One region of the Micromonospora sp. R77 genome, then DNA from elsewhere that is predicted to be linked to it. Evidence: riboswitches for the same ligand, from Rfam matches in the RefSeq annotation. Region 1 holds a riboswitch; each other region holds the start of a gene.

Region 1 (6,954 bases):
CGACCACCCGCGCCCCGCCCAGCCGGGGCGCGAGGAGCGCGCCGTCGGGCGAGTCGAGCACTTCCCGCAGTGCCGGGGAGACGACCACCTCCCCGTCGCGCGGCAGCGCGGTCAGGCCGGGCGGGACGGGCGCGGCGGGCCCCTCCGGGTGGAGGATCCGCCCCCGGACGGGGCGCTCCCGGAAGGCGGTGTCCACCGCCGTCACCAGCATGGTGTTCGCTGCTGCCGTCTGCAGCTCCGCGCCCTGGCCCTGGTCGTTGCGGGCCGCGCCCCGCTCCTGCCGGGCGTCGAGCGCGCCGGGGACCGCCGCGGCCAGCAGCAGCATCGCCACCCCGATGCCGACGCCGAGCGCGGTCAGCGCGGTCCGGGTCCAGCCCTCCCGGCCGCCGGTGAACGCCAGCCGCGCGCCGAGCAGCAGGTCGCCGACGCCGGCCCGCAGCCGGCCACCGCGCCGCGGCGTCGCCACGCCGGTCACGCCGCCCGCTCCAGGTCGCGGGCCCGGCCGTCGCGGACCACGACCTCCCGATCGGAGTACGCGGCCACCCGCGCCTCGTGGGTGACCAGCACCACCGCGGCGCCGCTGTCCCGGGCCGCCGCCGTCAGCAGCCGCATCACCCGTTCGCCGTTGAGCGAGTCCAGCGCGCCGGTCGGCTCGTCGGCGAAGACCACCCGGGGCCGGCGACCAGTGCCCGGGCGACCGCCACCCGCTGGCCCTGCCCGCCGGACGCCTCGCCCGGTCGCTTGCCGGCCACGTCGCCCACCTCCAGCCGGTCCAGCCACTCGGCGGCCCGCCGCTCGGCCTCGCGTCGGCGTACCCGCTCCAGCCGCAGCGGCAGCGCCACGTTCTCCAGGCAGGTCAGCTCGGGGACGAGCTGCCCGAACTGGAAGACGAAGCCGAACTCCCGACGACGCAGCGCGCTGCGTCCCGCGTCGGAGAGGGTGGCCAGGTCGACGCCCCGGTAGCGCACCGTGCCCGAGTCGGGCGTGACGATGCCGGCGAGGCAGTGCAGCAGGGTGGACTTGCCGGAGCCGGACGGCCCCATCACCGCGACCACCTCACCGGCCCGTACGGCCAGCGAGGCGCCGGCCAGCGCGGGCGTCGGGCCGAACGACCGGTGCAGCTCCTCGGCGACCAGCAGTGGCTCCCCGGTCATCGGCGCAGCTCCTTCGCCAGCTCGTCGAGGCGCGCGGCGGTCAGTTCCAGCCAGCGCAGGTCCGCCTCCAGGTGGAACAGCGCGTGGTCGCAGATCAGCTGGTCGGCGAGGTCGCCGCGGGTCTTGCGGCGGGTGAGCTCACGCATCAGCCGCAGGTGCTCGGCGCGCTGGGTGTCCAGCAGGTCGGCCGCCGGGCGACCGGTCAGCAGGGCGAGCACCACCTTGGTGTAGAGGGTGCTCTGCAGGTAGGGCTCGGGTTTCTCCGGCTGGGACAGCCACTGCTGGACGTCGGTGATCCCGGCGTCGGTGATCGCGTACCGCTTGCGTTCCGGGCCTTCGCCCGGCTCGACCGACTCGACCTCCACCAGGCCGTTGCGCAGCAGCCGGGACAGCGTCGCGTAGACCTGGCCGAAGGGGAGCGGGCGGGCCTGCCCGAACCGCTCGTCGTACGCCCGTTTGAGGTCGTACCCGTGGCGGGGGCTCGACTCCAACAGGCCGAGAAAGGTGTGACCGATCGACATGCCGGGGACTATACACATGAGGTATACCTAGTACGTATACCTGGGTGTGCGGGTGCGCGCCGGGGTGCGGATGCTGCCCGCCCCGGCGGTCTCAGCTGCTGGTGGAGTCGCCCGCCGGCTCGTCGGTGAAGAGCGCCAGCAGGGCGCCGATCCGCTGGGCCGCCTCGGCCGGGTGCCGGAAGTGCCCGCTCGGGTTCACCGTGTACTCGTTGCGCCGGCCGACCCGGGTGCGGTGCAGATAGCCGTCGGCCTCCAGGTCGGCGACGATCGCCTGGGCGGCCCGCTCGGTCACGCCGACCTCGTCGGCGACGTCGCGCAGCCGGGCGGTGGGGTTACGCGCGATGGCGAGCAGCACGTGCCCGTGGTTGGTGAGGAACGTCCAGTTCCGGCTGCTCCCGTTCTCGCCTGCTGTCGTCGCCATGTCGGACATGGTAGGGCCCTCCTCGTGGTTCCGGGTGCGGGCCTCGGCCCGACGGTGCCTTCGGCACGCGCGTGACCACTGAGGGTCAAGGGATTTCCGACGCGTGAAATGTGGATCACGTAAATCTTGACGTATCTTTCGCTGCGTGTGACGGTGGAGGCGAGGCCGCCTCCGTCGCCGGCCGGGCTGACCAGGTCGTTTTCGTGCCAGGGACGAGGTGGGGATGACCCCGAACACTCCGGAGCAGGCGCTCGCCGAGCTGTACGCGGGCAACCGGCGATTCGTCGGCGGCGCGCCGCGCCACCCCAACCAGGACGCCGACCACCGGACGGCGGTCGCCGACGGGCAGCACCCGTTCGCGGTGATCGTCGGGTGCTCGGACTCCCGGCTCGCCGCCGAGATCATTTTCGACCGTGGCCTCGGTGACCTCTTCGTGGTCCGGACGGCCGGCCACACGGTCGGCCCCGAGGTGCTCGGCAGCGTCGAGTACGCGGTGACCGTGCTCGGCACCCCGCTGATCGTGGTGCTCGGCCACGACTCGTGCGGCGCCGTGCAGGCCGCCAGGGACGTGGCGACCACCGGCACGCCGCCGGCCGGCCACCTCGGGGCGGTGGTCGACGCCGTCGTGCCGAGCCTGCAGCGGGCCGCCGAGCAGGGCGTCACCACCATCGACGGGATCGTCGACATCCACATCGCGCAGACCGTCGAGGCGCTGCTGGCGAACTCCACCGTGCTGGCCGAGCGGGTCACCGCCGGGCGGTGCGCGGTGGTCGGCATGTCGTACCGGCTGAGCGCCGGCGAGGTGCGCACGGTGACCACCGTGCCGGCGGGCGAGCAGACCGCGACGGACCGGACCGCTCCCGCCGTCACCGGCTGAGCGCCCTCGGACCAGAACGAAGGGGCCGCCCCGCGTGATCGCGGGGACGGCCCCTTCGTCGTACGTCGCCGGCTCAGAGCAACGACATGTGTACGTGGTCGGTGTGGTTGGACGGGCCGCTGTAGGACTTCCACCCCGTCGCCGGGAACCAGATCTGCCGGTTCCAGATCACGTAGTAGATGCCGAGCCGGTCGGCGTTGCGAATCAGGAAGGCGGCGAGGTTGTTGCCGTACCGGCGGGTGTCGTTGTTGTGCCAGGGGGAGAAGCCGCTGTTCTGCAACGACCAGTCGCAGGCCCGGCCCTTCGGGTGCTCCCACGGCCCACCCGGCCGGTAGCAGCCGACGAAGCGGTTGAAGCCGGCCCGCTTGACCTCCTTGTACGCGTGCAGCGTGCGCGGGGTGATGCAGCCGGAGGTGGTCGGATCGTTCTCGCTGCACGACTCCGGACGCCAGTCACCGTCGGAGCCGCGACCGGGGGCGACCCGGGCGACCGGGGAGGTGGCCGAGACCAGACCACCGGTGAAGCCCAGCCCGCCGACCAGGGCGAGCGACTTCTCCGCCTCGTTCTTCTTGCGGGCCATCTCGTTGGTCAGCTTCGCCTGCTCGCGTACCTCGGCCTCGACCGCCAGCCGGGCCTGCTCGGCGCGGTTGCGCACCGCACTGACGTCGGCGAGCTTCTGCTCGTTGACCATGTTCAGCTCGTCCAGCGCGGCGGCCCGCTTCACGAACGAGTCCGGCGCGTTGCTCTCCAGCAGCATGGCCATCGCGCCGATCCGGCCGGTCCGGTACGACTGCGCGGCGATCTGCGCCACCTGGGGCTTCAGGGCCTCCAGCTCGTCCTTGGCCCGGCGTTCCTCGGCGGCGAGCTGGCGCTGCCGCTCCTCGGACTTGGCCAGCTTCGCCTTCGCCTGGATGTAGCCCCGGTTGGCCGCGTCGATCACGTCGGTGATCAGCGCCGGCTCGTCGTCCTCCTCGTGCCCCGAGGGGGCGGGGGTGGTCGGGGCGGCCGTCGCCGGGGTGGGGCCGGCCACGACAGCGAAGGCGGCGAGCACGGCCACCACGGGTGTCAACCAGCGGCGCAGGGGTGCCGTCACAGTGTTCCCTTCCGTCGACCGCCGACCGGGTTAGCTGACGGGTTCGGGACGGAAGTGGCCCCTACCGCTCGCGCGGATTCACCCCATGTACCTGGTTCCCCGGTTCGCCGTGCGGCGATTGGGCGGCGGCACCGCAGGCGCCGGTGCGCGCCTTCGGCGGTGACCGGCAGCGAGGTTACCCGAGAGCACTCCCGGGCAGCTACGTCCTGAAGCCCACCAAACGCGGTATTTCGCTGCGACCCAGCGTGACCAGCATCGCGTTTAACACCGGCCGTCACGCTGCGCAGTGTCACCATCCGACCTCCGTACTCCTCGGGGCGTCCGGCCACCCGACGCGGCGGCGGGCGGCATGGTGAAGGCATGACGGAGCACGGGCAGGCGACCGGTCACGCCGGGTACTCGACCGGCCACGCCGGGCAGGCGGGTGGCCACGGCGGGGCGGGCGGGCACGACAAGCACGCCGGGCACGACCCGGAGATGTTCCGGAGACGCTTCTGGCTCTGCCTGGTGCTGACCGTGCCGGTGGTGCTGACCAGCCACATGGTGATGGACTGGTTCGGCTACTCGCTGGAGTTCCCTGGCCGGTCGTTGGTCGGGCCGGTGCTCGGCTCGGTGGTGTTCTGGTGGGGCGGCTGGCCGTTCCTGGTCGGGGCGGTCCGCGAGGTGCGGGACCGCGCCCCGGGGATGATGCTGCTGATCGGGATGGCCATCACCGTCGCGTACGGTGCGTCGCTGGCCACCAGCCTGGGCGCGTTCGACCTGGACTTCTGGTGGGAGCTGGCGGCCCTGGTGACCATCATGCTGCTCGGCCACTGGCAGGAGATGAAGGCCGTCGGGCAGGCCCGGGGGGCGCTGGCCGCGTTGGCCGCGCTGCTGCCCGACGACGCCGAGCGGGTACGGCCCGACGGGGGCACCGAACGGGTGCCGATCGCGCAGCTGCGGCTCGACGACGTGGTGCTGGTCCGCCCCGGCGGCCGGGTGCCGGCCGACGGACGGATCGTCGACGGCGGCGCCGAGCTGGACGAATCCATGATCACCGGGGAGTCCCGTCCGGTTGCCCGGTCGGTCGGGGATCGGGTGGTGGCGGGCACCGTCGCCACCGACTCGGCGATCCGGGTCCGGGTGGAGGCGCTCGGCGAGGAGACCACGCTGGCCGGGATCCAGCGGCTGGTCGCCCAGGCGCAGCAGGCCGGCGGACGGGCGCAGGTGCTCGCCGACCGCTTCGCGGCGTGGCTGTTCTATGTCGCCGTCGGCACCGCCGTGGTCACCGTGCTGGTCTGGAGCCTGCTCGGCAACGTCGGCGAGGCGGTGGTGCGGACGGTGAGCGTGCTGGTGATCGCCTGCCCGCACGCGCTCGGCCTCGCCATCCCGCTGGTGATCGCCCTCTCCACCGCCCTGGCGGCCCGCTCCGGCATCCTGGTCCGCGACCGGCTGGCCCTGGAGCGGATGCGCCTGGTCGACGCGGTGCTCTTCGACAAGACCGGCACGCTGACCCGGGGCCGGCACGTCGTCACCGAGGTGGCCGGGACGGCCGGTGTGGCCGGGCCGGAGGTGGTGCGGCTGGCCGCCGGGGTGGAGGCGGACAGCGAGCACCCGCTCGCCCGGGCGATTGTCGCCGCCGCCGGGTCGGCCGGCGGGCCGGCCCGGGCGAGCGAGCGGCTTCCGGTCGCTGCCGGGCCGCGGCGTGCAGGCCACCGTCGAGGGCGCCGAGTACGCCGTCGGTGGCCCGGCCCTCCTGCGCGAGCTGGGCGTACGACTGCCGGACGACCTCGCCCGGGTCACCGGGCGCTGGGCGGAGCGGGGGTCGGCCGTGCTGCACCTGGTCCGCCTGCCGGACACCGTGCTGGGCGCGCTCGCCCTCGCCGACGAGGTACGCCCCGAGGCCCGGGAGGCGATCGCCGAGCTGCGGGCGCAGGGCGTCCGGACCATCGCCATGATCACCGGTGACGCCCGGCCGGTCGCCGAGGCGGTCGCCGCCGACCTGGGCTTCCGGCCCGGCGTCGACGAGGTCTTCGCCGAGGTCCTGCCCGCCGACAAGGACGCCAAGGTCACCGAACTCCAGCGGCGCGGACTGACCGTGGCGATGGTCGGTGACGGGGTGAACGACGCCCCCGCCCTGGCGCGGGCGGACGTCGGCATCGCCATCGGGGCCGGTACGGACGTGGCGATCGAGTCGGCCGGGGTGGTGCTCGCCTCCTCGGATCCGCGCGGGGTGGCCGGCGTGGTCCGGCTCTCCCGGGCGTCGTACCGCAAGATGGTGCAGAACCTGGCCTGGGCGGCGGGCTACAACGTGGTCGCGCTGCCGCTCGCCGCCGGCGTGCTGGCCTGGGCGGGGGTGGCGTTGAGCCCGGCGTTGGCGGCGGTGCTGATGTCCGCCTCGACGATCGTGGTGGCGCTCAACGCCCAGCTGCTGCGCCGGGTGCGGCTCACGCCGGAGTGACCGGACGGTTCGTCGCGGCGGGTCACCGCCGAGCCGCTACCGTGGTGGGCGTGCGGACCGAGGCGGGCGTGACCACCGGGCGGTGGATGCGGCTCGTGCTGCTCTGCTGCACCCTGGTCGGGCTGGCCGCGATGCACACCCTCGGCCACGGCGCACATGCCTCCGACAGCCACGGCGCACACGCCTCCGACGGGCCCGGCGCGCACGCCTCCGCTCCGGCGGAGCACCTAGCCGACGCGGTCGTGGAGATGGCCGCCGGTGCGGTCTCCGGTCATGTCGTGGACATGGCAGGCGTGGCCGTCTCCGGTCACGGCTCGAACGGGGCCGCCGGGGCGCTTCCCGTCGTGCCGAAGGTCGCGTCGGCGTCCGGACGGACCGTCGACTGCGCCGGGGACGGCTGCGGGGCGGCGCTCGCGGTTCCGCTCGGCCCGTCCGGGGGCGACCCGGC
Region 2 (6,954 bases), 1.5 Mb from region 1:
CCATGTCGTGGTCACCGCCGGCATCCTGGAGAAGGGGGCCCTCGCGGAGATGGACGAGGAGACCATGGACCGGCTCCTGCACGTCAACTTCGTCGGCCCGGTGACGATCGCCCGGCAGTCGCTGCCCTACCTCCAGCAGACCAAGGGGCAGCTGCTGCTCTACACCTCCAGCTCCTACACCCGGGGCCGGGCCCGCTACGCGCTCTATTCCGCCACCAAGGCCGCGCTGGTCAACCTGACCCAGGCGCTCGCCGACGAGTGGGCGGAGTTCGGCGTACGGGTCAACTGCGTCAACCCGGAGCGCACCGCCACCCCGATGCGGACGAAGGCGTTCGGCGAGGAGCCGGAGGGCACGCTGCTCTCCTCCGAGGCGGTCGCCCAGGCGTCGCTGGACGTGCTCATCTCCGACCTGACCGGCCAGGTCATCGACGTACGCCGGGACCCCGGCGGTGAGCAGGTCGCCGCGGTGCCCGCCGCGCCGGTCGCGGCGGTTCCGGCCCAGCCCGGCGCGCCCGCGTCGGAGCTGCCCGCCGACGTGGACGCCTGACCCACCCGAGCACCGGAACGGACGACCGACATGCGTGGTGACCTGGTCCGGAAGCTGCTCGCCCGGGTGCTGACCACCGGGCTGGCGGTGCTGGCGTTCCTCGTGCTGGCCCTCACCGGGGCGACCGGGTGGGGGCTGGCGATCGCGGTGGCCGCCCTCGCCGCCGCCGCCGTGGAACGCCGGATCCGGCCGGGCGCCGACGGCGTGGCCGAGTCGGTCCTGGTCGCGGCGGGCATCCTGGTCGGCTACGCCCGCCGGCTCGACGACGGCTTCGACCCGGCGCTGGCCGCCACCGCGCTGGTCCTGCTCGGCCTGGTGCTGCTGGTCGGGCCGCTGCGCCAGGCGGGCGCGCTGGAGCTGCGGGCCGCCAACCTGCCGGTCCGCACCTGGACCCCGCTGGTCGCCGAGCGGCTCGGCGACGCGCTGCTGGTGCTGCTCGGTCTCGTCGCGGTCGCCGCCGCCCTGGTGCTGCCCGCCTGGGTCGCGCTGGTCGCCGCGCTGCTGGTCGGGGCCGGCTGCGCGGCGGTCGGCCTGGACCTGGCCCGGCGGCGGTTCCGGCCGCCGGCCGGTGGCGGGCCGGTGGGTCGCGCGCTGCGCCGCCACCAGCCCGAGTTCGTGCTCTACTTCTCCGCCCCGCCCGGGTCGGAATACCAGGTCACCATGTGGCTGCCCTACCTGGAACGGCTCGGCCGGCCGTTCCTGGTGGTGCTGCGCGAGCCGGAGTTCCTGCCGACCGTCGCCGCCGCCACCCGCGCCCCGGTGCTCTTCTGCCCCACCATCAAGACCCTCGACGAGGCGCTGGTGCCGAGCCTGCGGGTGGCGTTCTACGTCAACCACGGCGCGAAGAACAGCCACTGCATCCGCTTCTCCCAGCTCACCCACGTGCAGCTGCACCACGGCGACAGCGACAAGGCGCCCAGCGCCAACCCGGTCTCGGCGATCTTCGACCGGATCTTCGTGGCCGGGCCGGCCGCCGTCGAGCGGTACGCCCGCGCGGGCGTGGAGATCCCCGCCGAGAAGTTCGTCGTGGTCGGCCGCCCCCAGGTGGAGTCGATCGAGGTACGCCGGCAGCCCACCCCCGGGCTCGCCCACCCGACCGTGCTCTACACCCCCACCTGGACCGGGCACAACGCCGACGCGAACTACTGCTCGCTGCCGGTCGCCGAGACGGTGGTCCGCCGGCTGCTGGCGCGCGGCGCCACGGTGATCCTGCGGGCCCACCCGTACACCTCGCAGAACCCGGCGTCGGCGCGGCAGCTGGCCCGCCTCACCGAGCTGCTCGCCGCGGACCGGGCGAAGACCGGCCGGGCGCACCTGTGGGGCGCGGCGGCGGCCCGGGAGTTGTCCCTCACCGACTGCGTGAACCGCTCCGACGCGCTGATCTCCGACGTGTCGGGCGTCATCTCCGACTACCTCTACTCCGGCAAGCCGTACGCGGTGACCGACACCGGCGTGGACGGGGACGACTTCGTGGCCCGGTTCCCGCTCGCCGGCACCGGCTACGTGCTGCGGCGGGACATGTCGAACGTCGACGACGTGCTGACCCGGCTGCTGGACACCGATCCGCTGGCGTCGGCGCGGTGGGAGACCCGTCGGCGTTACCTGGGCGACTTCCCGGCCGAGGCGTACGCCGACGGTTTCCTCGACGCCGCCCGGCGGGAGCTGGAACCGGAGTGGAACCCGCCGACCCCGCGCGCCCCGGGCAGCGCCGAGCGGGACCTCTCCCCCACCGCCTGACCCTCAGCGGTAGGCGTCGAGCAGGTCGAGGACGGCCGCCGGGTCCTCGACGTGGGCGTTGTGGCCGAGGCCGGGCAGGGTGGCCACCGGTACGCCGTACTCCTTGAGCTGGGCGTCGGTGACCATCGGGTCGTGCTCGCCGCGGGCCAGCAGCACCGGCGCGTCGGTCGCGGCGAGCAGCGCCGGCAGGTGCGGCTCACCGACGGCGAAGACCGCCGGGTCCATCGCCAGCCGCCACCGGCCGTCCTCGCGCCGCAGCCCGGCGTCGACCGCCGGGTGTTCCGGCGCGAAGAGCCCGGTCAGGCCGGCCACCCGCAGGTAACGGCGGGCCGCCTCGTCCCGGGTGGCGAACCAGGTCACCGGCCGCGCCGCCAGCTCCGCGGCCTTCGCCAGCTCGGCGGGCGACCAGACCGTCTTGATGCCGAGCCCGACGACCGCGTCGACCGGCAGGCCGACGCTCCGCGCGGCCAGCGCGCCCCACCACCCCGCCGAGCGAGTGCCCGAGCACCACCAGCCGGTCGCGGGGACCAGCCGCTCGGCGACCGGCCGCAGGTCGGCCGCCACCCGCCGGCCAGGCCGGCGAAGGTGTACGCGGGCAGCGGCGGCGACCAGCCGTGGCCGGCCAGGTCGGGGGCGAGCCACCGGCCCGCCCAGCGCTGTTCCAGCAGCGGGGCCCAGGGCAGCCACACCTCGCCGGTGGCACCCATCCCGTGCAGCAGCAGCAGGTGCCGGGCACCCGTGTCGTCGGTCATGCGCCGCAGTGTGCCACCGGCCGGACACCACGCGCGAGAGCGGACATCCGACACCCGGCGAGGGGAGGGCCCGGGGGACGACGACGTCGGGCGCCGGCTCCAGGAGCCGACGCCCGACGGGTGAACGGGGTTGATCAGGCGGAGTAGCCGCGGGTGGCCATCCAGTTGGCCAGCTCGACGGTGCTGATCCAGTACGCCGGCAGCGACGGGTCCGCCGAGTCGGCGATCCGCACGGTCCGGCCGTCGTCGGAGTAGCCCACCACGGCGATGTAGTGGCCGCCCGGGAAGGAGTGCCAGCCGCCGTCGGTGTCGGTGGCGTCGCCGGCGACGTTGGCCACCACGGCCCGGCCCTTGCTGACCGCCGCGACCACGTCGGCCCGCAGCCGGTCGGTCTGCGCCGCGCTCGGGCTGCCCTCGATCATCCGGGTCCGGTACGGGTTGCCCTTGACCTGCTGGTTGAGCACCCGGGTGGTGTCCTCGGCCGAGTTGGTGCCCATCTCGGTGGTGCCCAGCGCGACGGCCAGCTCGTCCTGGGTCCGCTCGATGCCGGCGGCGCTCAGCGCGTTGCGCACCGCAGCCGGGCCGCAGTTGTAGTACGTGGTCTGTGCCTCGTAGGTGTAGTCGAGGACCTTCTTCGACGGCGGCTTCGGTGCCGCCTTGCGGGTGGTGTCCGGGTCCGGCTTGGCCGTGGTCGGCCTGGCGCTGGTCGGCTTCGCCGAGGGCGAGGCGCTGGGCGACGCCGGAGCGCTGGGCGAGACGGACGGGACGGCGGCGATCCGGGCCTGGGTGCCGGCCGCGACGTCACCGAGCTGCGGGGCCAGGTCGGCCACGGCGGCGGTGTTCTGCCGGCGGACGGGGGCGTCGTCACCGTGCGCCAGCAGGGCGCCGGTGCCGGAGGCCAGCACCAGGGCGGCGGCCGAACCGGCGACGATCTGGTAGCGACGTTCGGTGGCGAGGCGCCGCAGCTGCCGCTTCAGGGTGTGCTTCACAGGGGGCTTCCTCCACGGGGTGGGGGCGGCACACGCCGGCCCGGCGCGCGGAGATGCTCACGCGCGACGGAGCGGATCCGTGGGCGGGGTGGGCCGCGGGGAAGGGGTGCGCCCGGTCAGTCGGGCGCGCGGGCGGATGCCGGTATCAGCTCGCGGACAGGGCGAGCGACGGCACCGCGGCGCCGTGGAGGGGGTGTGGTCGAGGGGTGGCAGAGTGCTGCACGAAGACGGAACTCCTTCCGACACCGCCTACCGGGTTAGCTGACGGATTCGGGCGGGAAGATCGCCCTACCGCGGGCCGTGGCCCGCGGATTCACCCCGGATGTGCATGGGTCCCCGGTTCGCAGAAGATCACGATTGAGCGGGTCGGCGCGGCGTCGCCTCTTGCGATCGGAAACCGCACCGGACGCGCCGACACTACCGGCGGGTACGCGCCCTGCCAAGCGCTCCCACCTGCGTAAACGTCGAACATTGCGGATCCGACCGGAACAGACAGGTCACTGACGTCACTCAATGGGACGAGCAGCCGAGAAAGGAACGGCGGTCGATTACCGGACATACGGGGAGCGGGTGACCCGGCAACCTGGGACGGCATGGACCGCCACGCCCCGGATGACCGTTTTTCGATTCCGGGGCGATCCGGTCCGGCAGTTTCACGTCACAATTCAGCCAACCCGCGCCGGCCGCCACCGGGCGGTCCGCGGGACGGGCGCGCCGACCGGGGCGAAGGTCTGGGTCACCGCCTCGGACCGGCGTACCGGGACGATGCCGGGGCGCAGCCGCTCCGCCGCCGCGTACGCCTCCACAGCCAGGGCACGGGCCGACTCGGCGGCCAGTTCGGCGTCCCGCCACGCCCGCTGCTCCCGCTCGGCGGCGGCCCGGTACCCGGCCGACCGGCCGTCGCGTACCGCCCGGGCCAGCACGATCTCCTGCTCGGCGGGGTGCCGGCGCGGGTCCCACCCGTTGCGGTGGGCGAGCACGTCGGCGAGTTGCCGGGCGGTCAGGTCGCCCCGCCAGTGCGCCGTCATCGCGGCGTGGTGCAGCCAGCGCTCCCGGGACGCGTACTCGGCCGGGGTGCGCGGTGCGCGGCGCGGGCAGTACGGCACCGGCGAGCGTCGGGCGGCCACCTCCGCCTCGTCGTACGTCCGCCAGGCCCGGTCCACCTCCGCCTGGGCGACCAGCCAGCGCTCGCGGTGCCGGCGGGCGTTCTCCGCCGCCCCGGCGGCGGCGACGGCCACCTCGTCGGCAGTAGCGGCGCAGGTCGGCCAGTTGGGCCGCCTGTGCCACCGCCGGGTCGACGGCCGGCTCGTCGTCGGTCGGGGTGTCCCGCTCGGGGCGGGCGACCAGCACCGCGAGCAGGAGCAGGGCGAGCAGGAGCAGGGCCGACCAGATGGCGGCGGCCTCCGGGACCTCGATCAGGAACTGGTACAGAACGGTCTGCATGGTCGGCACCTCACGGAGCGGATGTGGTGAAGAGGTCCGCAGGACCCGGAGACGGGCACGACCGGTACGGGTGCCGCCGGGTGCATACGGGGGTGAGGTCGGGTGGTGCGTGCTCGCGGGCGACCGCCCGCACGACGTCAGCGGGCCGGCGGGGCGCGGGAGCCGAGGGCCGACGGTGCCGACCCGCCCGCGAGGTGCTGCGGGGTGCCCGGTACGGCCGGTGCGCGCGCGCCCCGCGAGCCGCCACCCGGGCCGGCAGGTCGCCGACGGCGGCGGGCGGGAGTCGGCCGTGCCGGTGGCCGAGTGGCCGACGCGGGCCGGGGCGGTGACCACCTGTCCGGAGCCGCCCCTGGCATCGACCGCCCGACCGGCGTCGGCCGTGGCCGCGACGGCGTGACCGGAACCGGCGGCGCGGGTGGCGGCGCGACCCGGCCGGCGGTGTGGAAGATGCCGTGACCGGAGCCCGCAGGGTGGGTGGCGGCGTGACCGGTGACGGTGGTCGGCGTGGGCCGCAGCCAGCGGGTCGGTAGTGCCGCGGCGGACCAGTCATCAGCGGCGGACGAGGGCGGCCTCGCCGGCCGGGGCCGTCCAGGGCGGCGCGGCCTGGGCGGGCAGCGCCGTCGCGCCGAGGGTGCAGGCGACCGCCACGGCCAGGCTGGTGAGCATGCGGGTGATCCACCGCGCCACCCACCACACGGGACAGGTGAGCGCGACCGGAAGCACGCCTTCACGCTACCGCCGATGCCGCCGCCCCGCACCGCCGCCGGGCGTGTCGCGCCGGCCCGATCGCGGCACTGATCAGGGTGGACGGTCCGCGCCGATTCATCTTCGTCATCAGGTTCGTAGTGGACGGCCGGCGCACGGCCGGCCGCCGCCGGCACGCCGAGCCGACGTCGATCAGAGGTCCGGCAGCCCGCCGGGCAGGGCTGCGGCCGGGCCGGGCGCTCCGGTCAGGCCGGGTCGCGCCGGCCGGCGTACTCGATCTGCCGGGTGGGCGCGGACGGCCGGGCCGGACGGCGCCCGCTGGACCGGGACTGACGGCCGGGGCCGGCGGGACGGGCCGAGCCGGCGCATCATCGGGGTCTCGACCCAGCGGTGCAGGGCACCGGCGAGCAGCAGGTTCACCACCAGGAAGCCGAGCACCGCCAGCGGCCCCCACCAGCCGGGCAGGCCGGTGCCCCAGTGCCCGGTCAGTCGCAGCGCCGTCATCATCACGAAGACGTGCACGAGATAGAAGGCGAAGGAGACCTCGCCGAGCCAGACCATCGGCCGGGACCGCCACGGCGTGCGCCGGCCCCGCACGTCCGCGTCGGCCGCGGCCGTGATGACCAGGAGGTACGCCACCGCCAGCAGCGCCGCCCACAGCTCCGCGCGGACCCACTGGGCGGCCACGAACCAGGTGGTCACGAAGATCAGGCTGGCCAGGGTCAGGTTCGGTCCCCGCCACCGGCCGCGCCGCATCAGCTCGGCGGCGGCCACGCCCATC
Region 3 (6,954 bases), 2.5 Mb from region 1:
TGGAAGCGGTGCCGTGGGCGGCGCGGGCGCGTACCGAGCTGGGTGCCGCCGGCACCCCGGCGCCGCACCGGCCGACCGGCCTGGCCGCCCGGCTCACCCCGCAGGAGCTGCAGATCGTCACGCTCGCTGCCAGCGGTCTGTCCAACAAGGACATCGCCACGCGGCTGTTCCTGTCCGCCCGTACGGTCGGCTATCACCTGTACAAGGCGTACCCGAAGCTCGGAGTGGTCTCCCGCGCCGAGCTGTCCGATCTGGACCTCGCGGCGGTGTGACCGCACCCGATAGCCGCATCGCCCGGCGGTTCCGGAACCGCCGCATCGTTCCTAGTCGATGAAAGCTGGCATAGGGTGCCGGTGAACGGCCTCAGCGTTCCTCCGGAAGGAGCGACCCGTGATCCGTCACCGCCGCCACCGCCCCCTCGCCCTCGTCGGCCTCCTCGTCGCGGTCACCGCCCTGGTCGCGCCCGCGCCGGCCACCGCCGCCGGCCTGCCCTACCAGGACCCGACCCTGCCCGTCGCCACCCGCGTCGCCGACCTGCTCTCCCGGATGACTTTGGACGAGAAGCTCGGCCAGATGACCCAGGCCGAGCGCGGCTCGGTCACCGCCGCCGACCTCACCACCTACCGGCTCGGCTCGCTGCTCTCCGGCGGCGGCTCCGCGCCCACGCCCAACACCGCCACCGGCTGGGCCGACATGTACGACGGCTTCCAGCGGGCCGCCCTCGCCACCCCGCTGGCCATCCCGATGATCTACGGGGTGGACGCGGTGCACGGGCACAACAACGTCCACGGCGCGACGATCTTCCCGCACAACATCGGCCTCGGCGCGACCCGCGACCCGGCCCTGGTGCAGCAGATCGGGCAGGCGGTGGCCGAGGAGGTCAGCGGCACCGGCGTCGACTGGGACTTCGCCCCCTGCCTCTGCGTGGCCCGCAACGACCGGTGGGGCCGCACCTACGAGTCGTTCGGCGAGACCCCGGACCTGCCGTCGAGCATGTCCACCCTGGTCACCGGCCTGCAGGGCAGCACCCTCGGCGGACCCACCTCGGTACTGGCCACCGCCAAGCACTACGTCGGCGACGGTGGCACCACCGGCGGCGTCGACCAGGGCGACACCCGGCTCAGCGAGGCCGACCTGCGCGCCGTCCACCTGCCGCCGTTCCAGGCCGCCGTCCAGCGCGGGGTCGGCTCGGTGATGATCTCCTACAGCAGCTGGAACGGCGTGAAGATGCACGGCAACCAGTACCTGATCACCACCGTCCTCAAGGGCGAACTCGGCTTCTCCGGCTTCGTCGTCTCGGACTGGAACGGCATCGACCAGATCGACGGCGCTGCCGGCTTCACCGCCGCCGAGGTCACCGCCGCGATCAACGCCGGCATCGACATGGTGATGGTGCCGACCGCCTGGAAGACCTTCCTCAGCACGCTCCGCGCCGAGGTGCAGAACGGCCACGTCCCGCTGAGCCGGATCGACGACGCGAACCGGCGCATCCTCACCAAGAAGTTCGAGCTGGGCCTCTTCGAGCGGCCGTACACCGACCGGAGCTGGACCCCGACGGTGGGTAACGCCGCCCACCGGGCGTTGGCCCGGCAGGCCGTCCGCGAGTCCCAGGTGCTGCTGAAGAACTCCGGCGGCGTGCTGCCGCTGGCCCGGGACAACAACAAGATCCTCGTGGCCGGCAAGAACGCCGACAACATCGGCAACTCCAGCGGCGGCTGGACCATCTCCTGGCAGGGCTCGTCCGGCGCGATCACCCCCGGCACCACCATCCTGCAGGGCATCCGCGCGGCGGTCGGTCCGACCACGACCGTCACCTACAACCAGCGCGGCACCGGCATCGACCGCAGCTACCGGGCCGCGATCGCGGTGGTCGGCGAGACGCCGTACGCCGAGGGGCAGGGCGACCGGACCGGCAGCATGAGCCTGGACCGGGACGACCTGCGGACCATCTCGACGCTGCGCAACGCGGGCGTGCCGGTGATCGTGGTGCTGGTGTCCGGCCGTCCGCTGGACATCGCCACCGAGCTGCCCCGCTGGGACGCGCTGCTGGCGTCCTGGTTGCCCGGCACCGAGGGTGCCGGGGTGGCGGACGTGCTCTTCGGCGCCGCGCCGACCGGCAAACTGCCGATGACCTGGATGAACTCGGTCAGCCAGCAGCCCATCAACGCCGGCGACGGTCAGCTGCCGCTCTTTCCCCAGGGCTTCGGCCTGACCTACTGACCACGCCCGTGGACTGTCCGACCGGGAGCTTGTAAGGCACGTTTCCGCACCCCGCAACTCGAAAACTCGTGCCGTCGCTCGGCCGGGTGAAGAACTTCACAAGAAGTGGGCGATCGCCCGAAACCGTTCCTAACGTCGTATGTGTTCGCGATCGCGGACACCACGGACCGGCAACGCCTAATCCCGCCGCCGGTCCGGAGGTACCTGGACCTCAGGCGGGAGCGGGGGACCCACACGTTCCTCGGTGCTCGACACCTCGGGGTGAAGCCGCCGACCGGCGGCCGGGCTCCTCGGCCCGAACCCGACAGCTCACCTCGTCGGCGTGGAGGAAACCACACATGGCTACTGCACACATCGGACGCCACCGCCGGACCGACGCCCGTCGGGTCGCGGTCGGCGCGCTCGTCGTCGGCGCCGCCACCGGGGCCGCCGCGATCCTCGGCCCGGTCGCGCCGGCCAGCGCGGCCAGCGTCAACTGGGACGCCGTCGCCCAGTGCGAGTCCGGCGGCAACTGGCACATCAACACCGGCAACGGCTACTACGGCGGCCTGCAGTTCAGCAAGAGCACCTGGAACGGCTACGGCGGCCAGAAGTACGCCAGCCGCGCCGACCTGGCCAGCCGCGGCGAGCAGATCGCCGTGGCCGAGAAGGTCCTCGACGGGCAGGGCATCGGCGCCTGGCCGGTCTGCGGCAAGAAGGGCGGCTCCACCAAGCACTACGCCACCAAGGACTCGGGCTCGAAGTCGAAGAAGGACTCCGGCACGAAGTCCCGTTCGGACTCCGGGCACAAGGCGAAGGCGGAGGAGCGCTCCTCGCGCAGCGAGCAGCCCGCCACCCGCAGCTACCGGCGTACCGCGCCGGCCACGGGCGGCGCCGCCGGCGCGTACGTGGTGAAGCCGGGCGACACGCTGTCGATGATCGCCGACGCGAAGGACCTCGCCGGTGGCTGGCACGCCCTGTACGAGCGCAACAAGCGCGTGGTCGGCGCCGACCCGGGTCTGATCTTCCCGGGTCAGCAGCTCCGGCTGCGCTGATCCCCGCGACCGCGCACCGGGTCCGCCCGGGTACGGATCGACCGCGAACGCCCGGCCGGGTCACCGGCCGGGCGTTCGGCCGTCCGGCCCGGTGAGTGCCGTCCGGTCGGACCGGACGAAAGGGTTTGTCCGGGCCGGACCGGGGCATCCGGGAGCATGTCGTCCGTCGTCGAGGACCCGCCGCTGCCGACGCACCTCCAGTTGGAGATCACCTCGGCCTGCAACCTGCGCTGCCTGATGTGCCTGGTGCGCTACCGGAATGCGGGCCAGTGCTCCGGCCTTCTGGCCGGGGGTGAAGGCCCGCGTTGGGAGGGCCGTCAAGGCTCGAGCAGTGTCTTAAGCTCGACGGTTCTGCTGTTCGATGTACTGCTTCAGGACGCTCGGCGGTGGCCCGTCGATGGATCCGGCGAAGTACGAGCCTGACCACAGTTTGGTGTCCCGGTAGTAGTGGGGCGCGAGGTCGGGGAACTCCTGTCGTAGGCGGCGCGAGGACACGCCTTTGAGCGAGTTGACCAGCCGGGCCACGGCCATCTTGGGTGGGTAGTTGACCAGTAGGTGGACGTGGTCGTTGTCGCCGTTGAACTCGATGAGTTCGGCTTCGAAGTCACGGCACACGTCCCGCATGATCGTCTCCATGCGGGACAGGTGCGGGTCGGTAAACACCTTGTGGCGGTACTTTGTCACGAAGACCAAGTGGACGTGCATTGCGAAAACACAGTGCCTGCCGGTGCGGATGCCTTCGAGCTCTGCCATAAACCAAGATGGTACGGTGCTGTTTGTGCAGCTCCGTTACCGCTACCGCGTCTACCCGACGCCCGGCCAGCAGATCGCACTGGCTCGGGCGTTCGGGTGCGCACGGGTGGTGTTCAACGACGGGCTGCGCGCACGGCAGCAGGCACACGAGGCCGGCTTGCCGTACATCTCAGACGGCGACCTGTCCAAGCAGGTGATTACGCGGGCGAAGCTGACGCCGCAGCGGGCGTGGCTGGGCGAGGTCTCGGCGGTCGTGCTGCAACAGGCCTTGGCCGACCTGAATACCGCATACCGCAACTTCTTCGCCTGGGTCACAGGCAGGCGCAAGGGTCGCAGGGTCGCCCCGCCGCGGTTTCGGTCGCGTAAGGACAACCGGCAGGCGATCAGGTTCACCAGGAACTCCCGGTTCAAGGTTCTCGACAACGGCCGCCTGCGCCTGCCGAAGATCGGCGACCTGGAGGTGCGCTGGTCACGTGCCCTGCCGTCCGATCCGTCGTCGGTGGCGATCATCCGGGATGTGGCGGGCCGGTACTTCGCTTCATTCGTGGTGACCACGGGCGAGGAGGAGACGCTGCCGCCGGTCGAGTCCGAGGTTGGTATCGATCTCGGGCTGATGCATTTCGCCGTCCTGTCGGACGGTACGAAGGTGACCGCGCCGAGATTCCTGCGTCGGGCCGCCCGCAAGCTCAAGCGGCTGCAACAGGCACTGTCCCGCAAGCAGAAGGGCAGCAACAACCGGAAGAAGGCGGTTATCAAGGTGGCACGGGCGCACGCCCGGGTGGCCGACACCAGGCGGGACTGGCAGCACAAGCTGTCTACGGCGATCATCCGCGACAACCAAGCGGTGTACGTCGAGGACTTGTGCGTTGCCGGTCTCGGCCGGACCAGGCTCGCGAAGTCCGTGCACGACGCCGGGTGGGCCGCCTTCACCGGCATGTTGGAGTACAAGGCCGCCCGGTACGGGCGCACTTTCGGCGGGGTGAACCGGTGGTTCCCGTCCACCCGGATGTGCTCGGCATGTGGCCGCGTCAACGAGAAGATGGGGCTGAACGTCCGGTCGTGGGACTGCCCCTGCGGCAGCCGCCACGACCGGGACCACAACGCCGCCAAGAACGTGTTGGCCGCCGGACAGGCGGACAACTCAAACGACCGTGGAGCGCAGGTAAGACCGGGACCCGTCCCGGCACCGCGCCGCGAAGCGGTAACCCACCCGGACGCCGCGCGGTCCACGCGCAGCGTGGAGGGAACCTCCGTCCTTTAGGACGGAGAGGATGTCAACGACCGCCGGTGAACAAGCTGGCCGGTGCGATGGCCCCGGAGCTGTTCGACCGGATCGTGGCCGACGTGCCGGGGCTGCGCCGGCTCACCCTTCAAGGGCTCGGCGAGCCGCTGCTCTCGCCCCACCTGGGCGACATGATCGACACGGCGGTCGGGCGGGGCATCACGGTCGGGTTCAACACCAACGCGACCCTGCTGCACCGGCGGCGCGCCGAGGAGTTCGTCGCCAGCGGGGTGGACTGGCTGCACGTCTCGCTCGACGGCGCCCGCGCGGCGGCGTACGAGCGGGTCCGGGACGGGGCGAGCATCGACACGGTGGTGGCCAACCTCGCCGGCCTGGTCGAGGCGAAGCGGGCGGCGGGCAGTGCCACCCCCTGGATCCGGGTGGTCTTCGTCGCCATGCGCGACACCGTCGCGGAACTGCCGGACCTGGTTCGCCTGCTCGGTCGGGTCGGGGTGGACGAGCTGCACGTGCAGAACCTGTCGCACAGCTTCTCCGACGCCGATCCCGCCGGTCGCTATGCGGAGATCCGCGAGTTCACCGCCGACCAGGCGCTGTGGACGGGGGTGGACACCGAGCGGGCCGCCGTACTGTTCCGGCAGGCCGTCGACGTGGCGCGGGAGACCGGCGTGCGGCTGCGGCTGCCGCACCCCGGCGCGGCGCCGGACGCACCGCGGACCTCCGGGCCGGGCTGCTCGTGGCCCTGGGACGCGGCCTACGTCACCAGTGCCGGCGTGGTGCAGCCGTGCTGCATGGTGATGGGTGACGACCGGGTGCGGTTGGGCCGGCTGGACGAGCGGTCGTTCCCGGAGATCTGGCACGGCGAGGAGTACCGCCGGTTCCGGCGCCGCCTGGCCGGCGACACGCCGCCGTCGGTGTGCCGGGGCTGTTCCCTCTACCGGCGCACCTTCTGACCCGTCGGGCGTCGTCGGCGCGGCACGGCGTGCCGGGTGCCCGACGGGTTGCTATCGTCACCCTGCTCGGCCCGAACGTGAAGAAAGCGCGGCTATGACCAACGAACCGATCACCGCAGCCGCGACCCTCGACGACCTGCTCACCAGCACACAGCAGATGCTCGCGGTGCTGCGGTCGCAGGCCGTGGAGCCGGCCGACGGCGATGCCGTGGCCCTGCTGCGGGCGGAGGGGACGGCCGCCGATGGGCAGGTGACGGCGACCGTCGTGCAGGGTGGCCGGTTGGCGTCGCTCACCGTCGACGAGGACCTGCTGGGGCAGGGCGCCGAGGCGCTCTGCGGTCATGTGGTGCGGGCCGTCAATGCCGCTCTCACCGAGCTCGACGAGCGGGTCAGCGAGTCCGCGCGGGCCGACGTTGATGCCCTGGCGGCCCGGTTGGGCGGGGTGCGGGAGCCGTCCGCGCGGCAGATGGCGATGTTCAGCCAGGCCATGGACGACGTGGCCGCCCGACTCCACCGGGACCGCTGAGCCCACCCGTCGGCACGCTCGATCGCCGCTCCGGACACGACGAAGCGGCCGGCCGTCTGGAGGACGACGACCGGCCGCTTCGTTGGTGATCAGCTCAGGGTGAGCGCGGTGTCGTCGACGACGAAGGAGGTCTGCAGGGAGCTGTCCTCCACGCCGCTGAACGAGATGGTGGCGGTGGTGCCGGCCAGCGACGAGACGTCGAAGGACTTGAGCACGTAGCCGGCCGCC

The links. A riboswitch is a leader RNA that binds a small molecule or an ion and turns the genes downstream of it on or off. The one in region 1 is predicted to bind cyclic di-AMP.
Region 2: it holds a riboswitch for cyclic di-AMP, as region 1 does, so the genes downstream of both, MRQ36_RS22635 (C39 family peptidase) here and MRQ36_RS15595 (hypothetical protein) in region 1, are expected to answer to the same signal.
Region 3: it holds a riboswitch for cyclic di-AMP, as region 1 does, so the genes downstream of both, MRQ36_RS26815 (transglycosylase family protein) here and MRQ36_RS15595 (hypothetical protein) in region 1, are expected to answer to the same signal.

Annotation. Positions count from the first base shown of each region.
Region 1 covers NZ_JALDST010000001.1:3,323,756-3,330,709, forward strand. The annotation lists gene MRQ36_RS15570 (FtsX-like permease family protein) at 1-475, opposite strand, end outside; partial or broken gene MRQ36_RS15575 (ABC transporter ATP-binding protein) at 472-1,154, opposite strand; gene MRQ36_RS15580 (PadR family transcriptional regulator) at 1,151-1,675, opposite strand; gene MRQ36_RS15585 (MarR family winged helix-turn-helix transcriptional regulator) at 1,767-2,105, opposite strand; gene MRQ36_RS15590 (carbonic anhydrase) at 2,320-2,973, shown strand; gene MRQ36_RS15595 (hypothetical protein) at 3,047-4,066, opposite strand; cyclic di-AMP (ydaO/yuaA leader) riboswitch at 4,071-4,201, opposite strand; partial or broken gene MRQ36_RS34450 (HAD-IC family P-type ATPase) at 4,889-5,659, shown strand; gene MRQ36_RS34455 (HAD-IC family P-type ATPase) at 5,751-6,506, shown strand; gene MRQ36_RS15610 (hypothetical protein) at 6,557-6,954, shown strand, end outside.
Region 2 covers NZ_JALDST010000001.1:4,794,839-4,801,792, reverse strand. The annotation lists gene MRQ36_RS22650 (bifunctional cytidylyltransferase/SDR family oxidoreductase) at 1-547, shown strand, start outside; gene MRQ36_RS22645 (CDP-glycerol glycerophosphotransferase family protein) at 578-2,284, shown strand; gene MRQ36_RS22640 (alpha/beta fold hydrolase) at 2,288-2,971, opposite strand; gene MRQ36_RS22635 (C39 family peptidase) at 3,171-4,025, opposite strand; cyclic di-AMP (ydaO/yuaA leader) riboswitch at 4,257-4,399, opposite strand; gene MRQ36_RS22630 (hypothetical protein) at 4,691-5,263, opposite strand; gene MRQ36_RS22625 (hypothetical protein) at 5,295-5,498, shown strand; gene MRQ36_RS22620 (hypothetical protein) at 6,018-6,191, opposite strand; gene MRQ36_RS22615 (acyltransferase) at 6,366-6,954, opposite strand, start outside.
Region 3 covers NZ_JALDST010000001.1:5,783,659-5,790,612, forward strand. The annotation lists gene MRQ36_RS34135 (LuxR family transcriptional regulator) at 1-272, shown strand, start outside; gene MRQ36_RS26810 (glycoside hydrolase family 3 N-terminal domain-containing protein) at 391-2,220, shown strand; cyclic di-AMP (ydaO/yuaA leader) riboswitch at 2,385-2,558, shown strand; gene MRQ36_RS26815 (transglycosylase family protein) at 2,559-3,254, shown strand; gene tnpA (IS200/IS605 family transposase) at 3,591-4,007, opposite strand; gene MRQ36_RS26825 (transposase) at 4,024-5,268, shown strand; gene MRQ36_RS34760 (radical SAM protein) at 5,295-6,200, shown strand; gene MRQ36_RS26835 (YbaB/EbfC family nucleoid-associated protein) at 6,295-6,726, shown strand; gene MRQ36_RS26840 (M4 family metallopeptidase) at 6,816-6,954, opposite strand, start outside.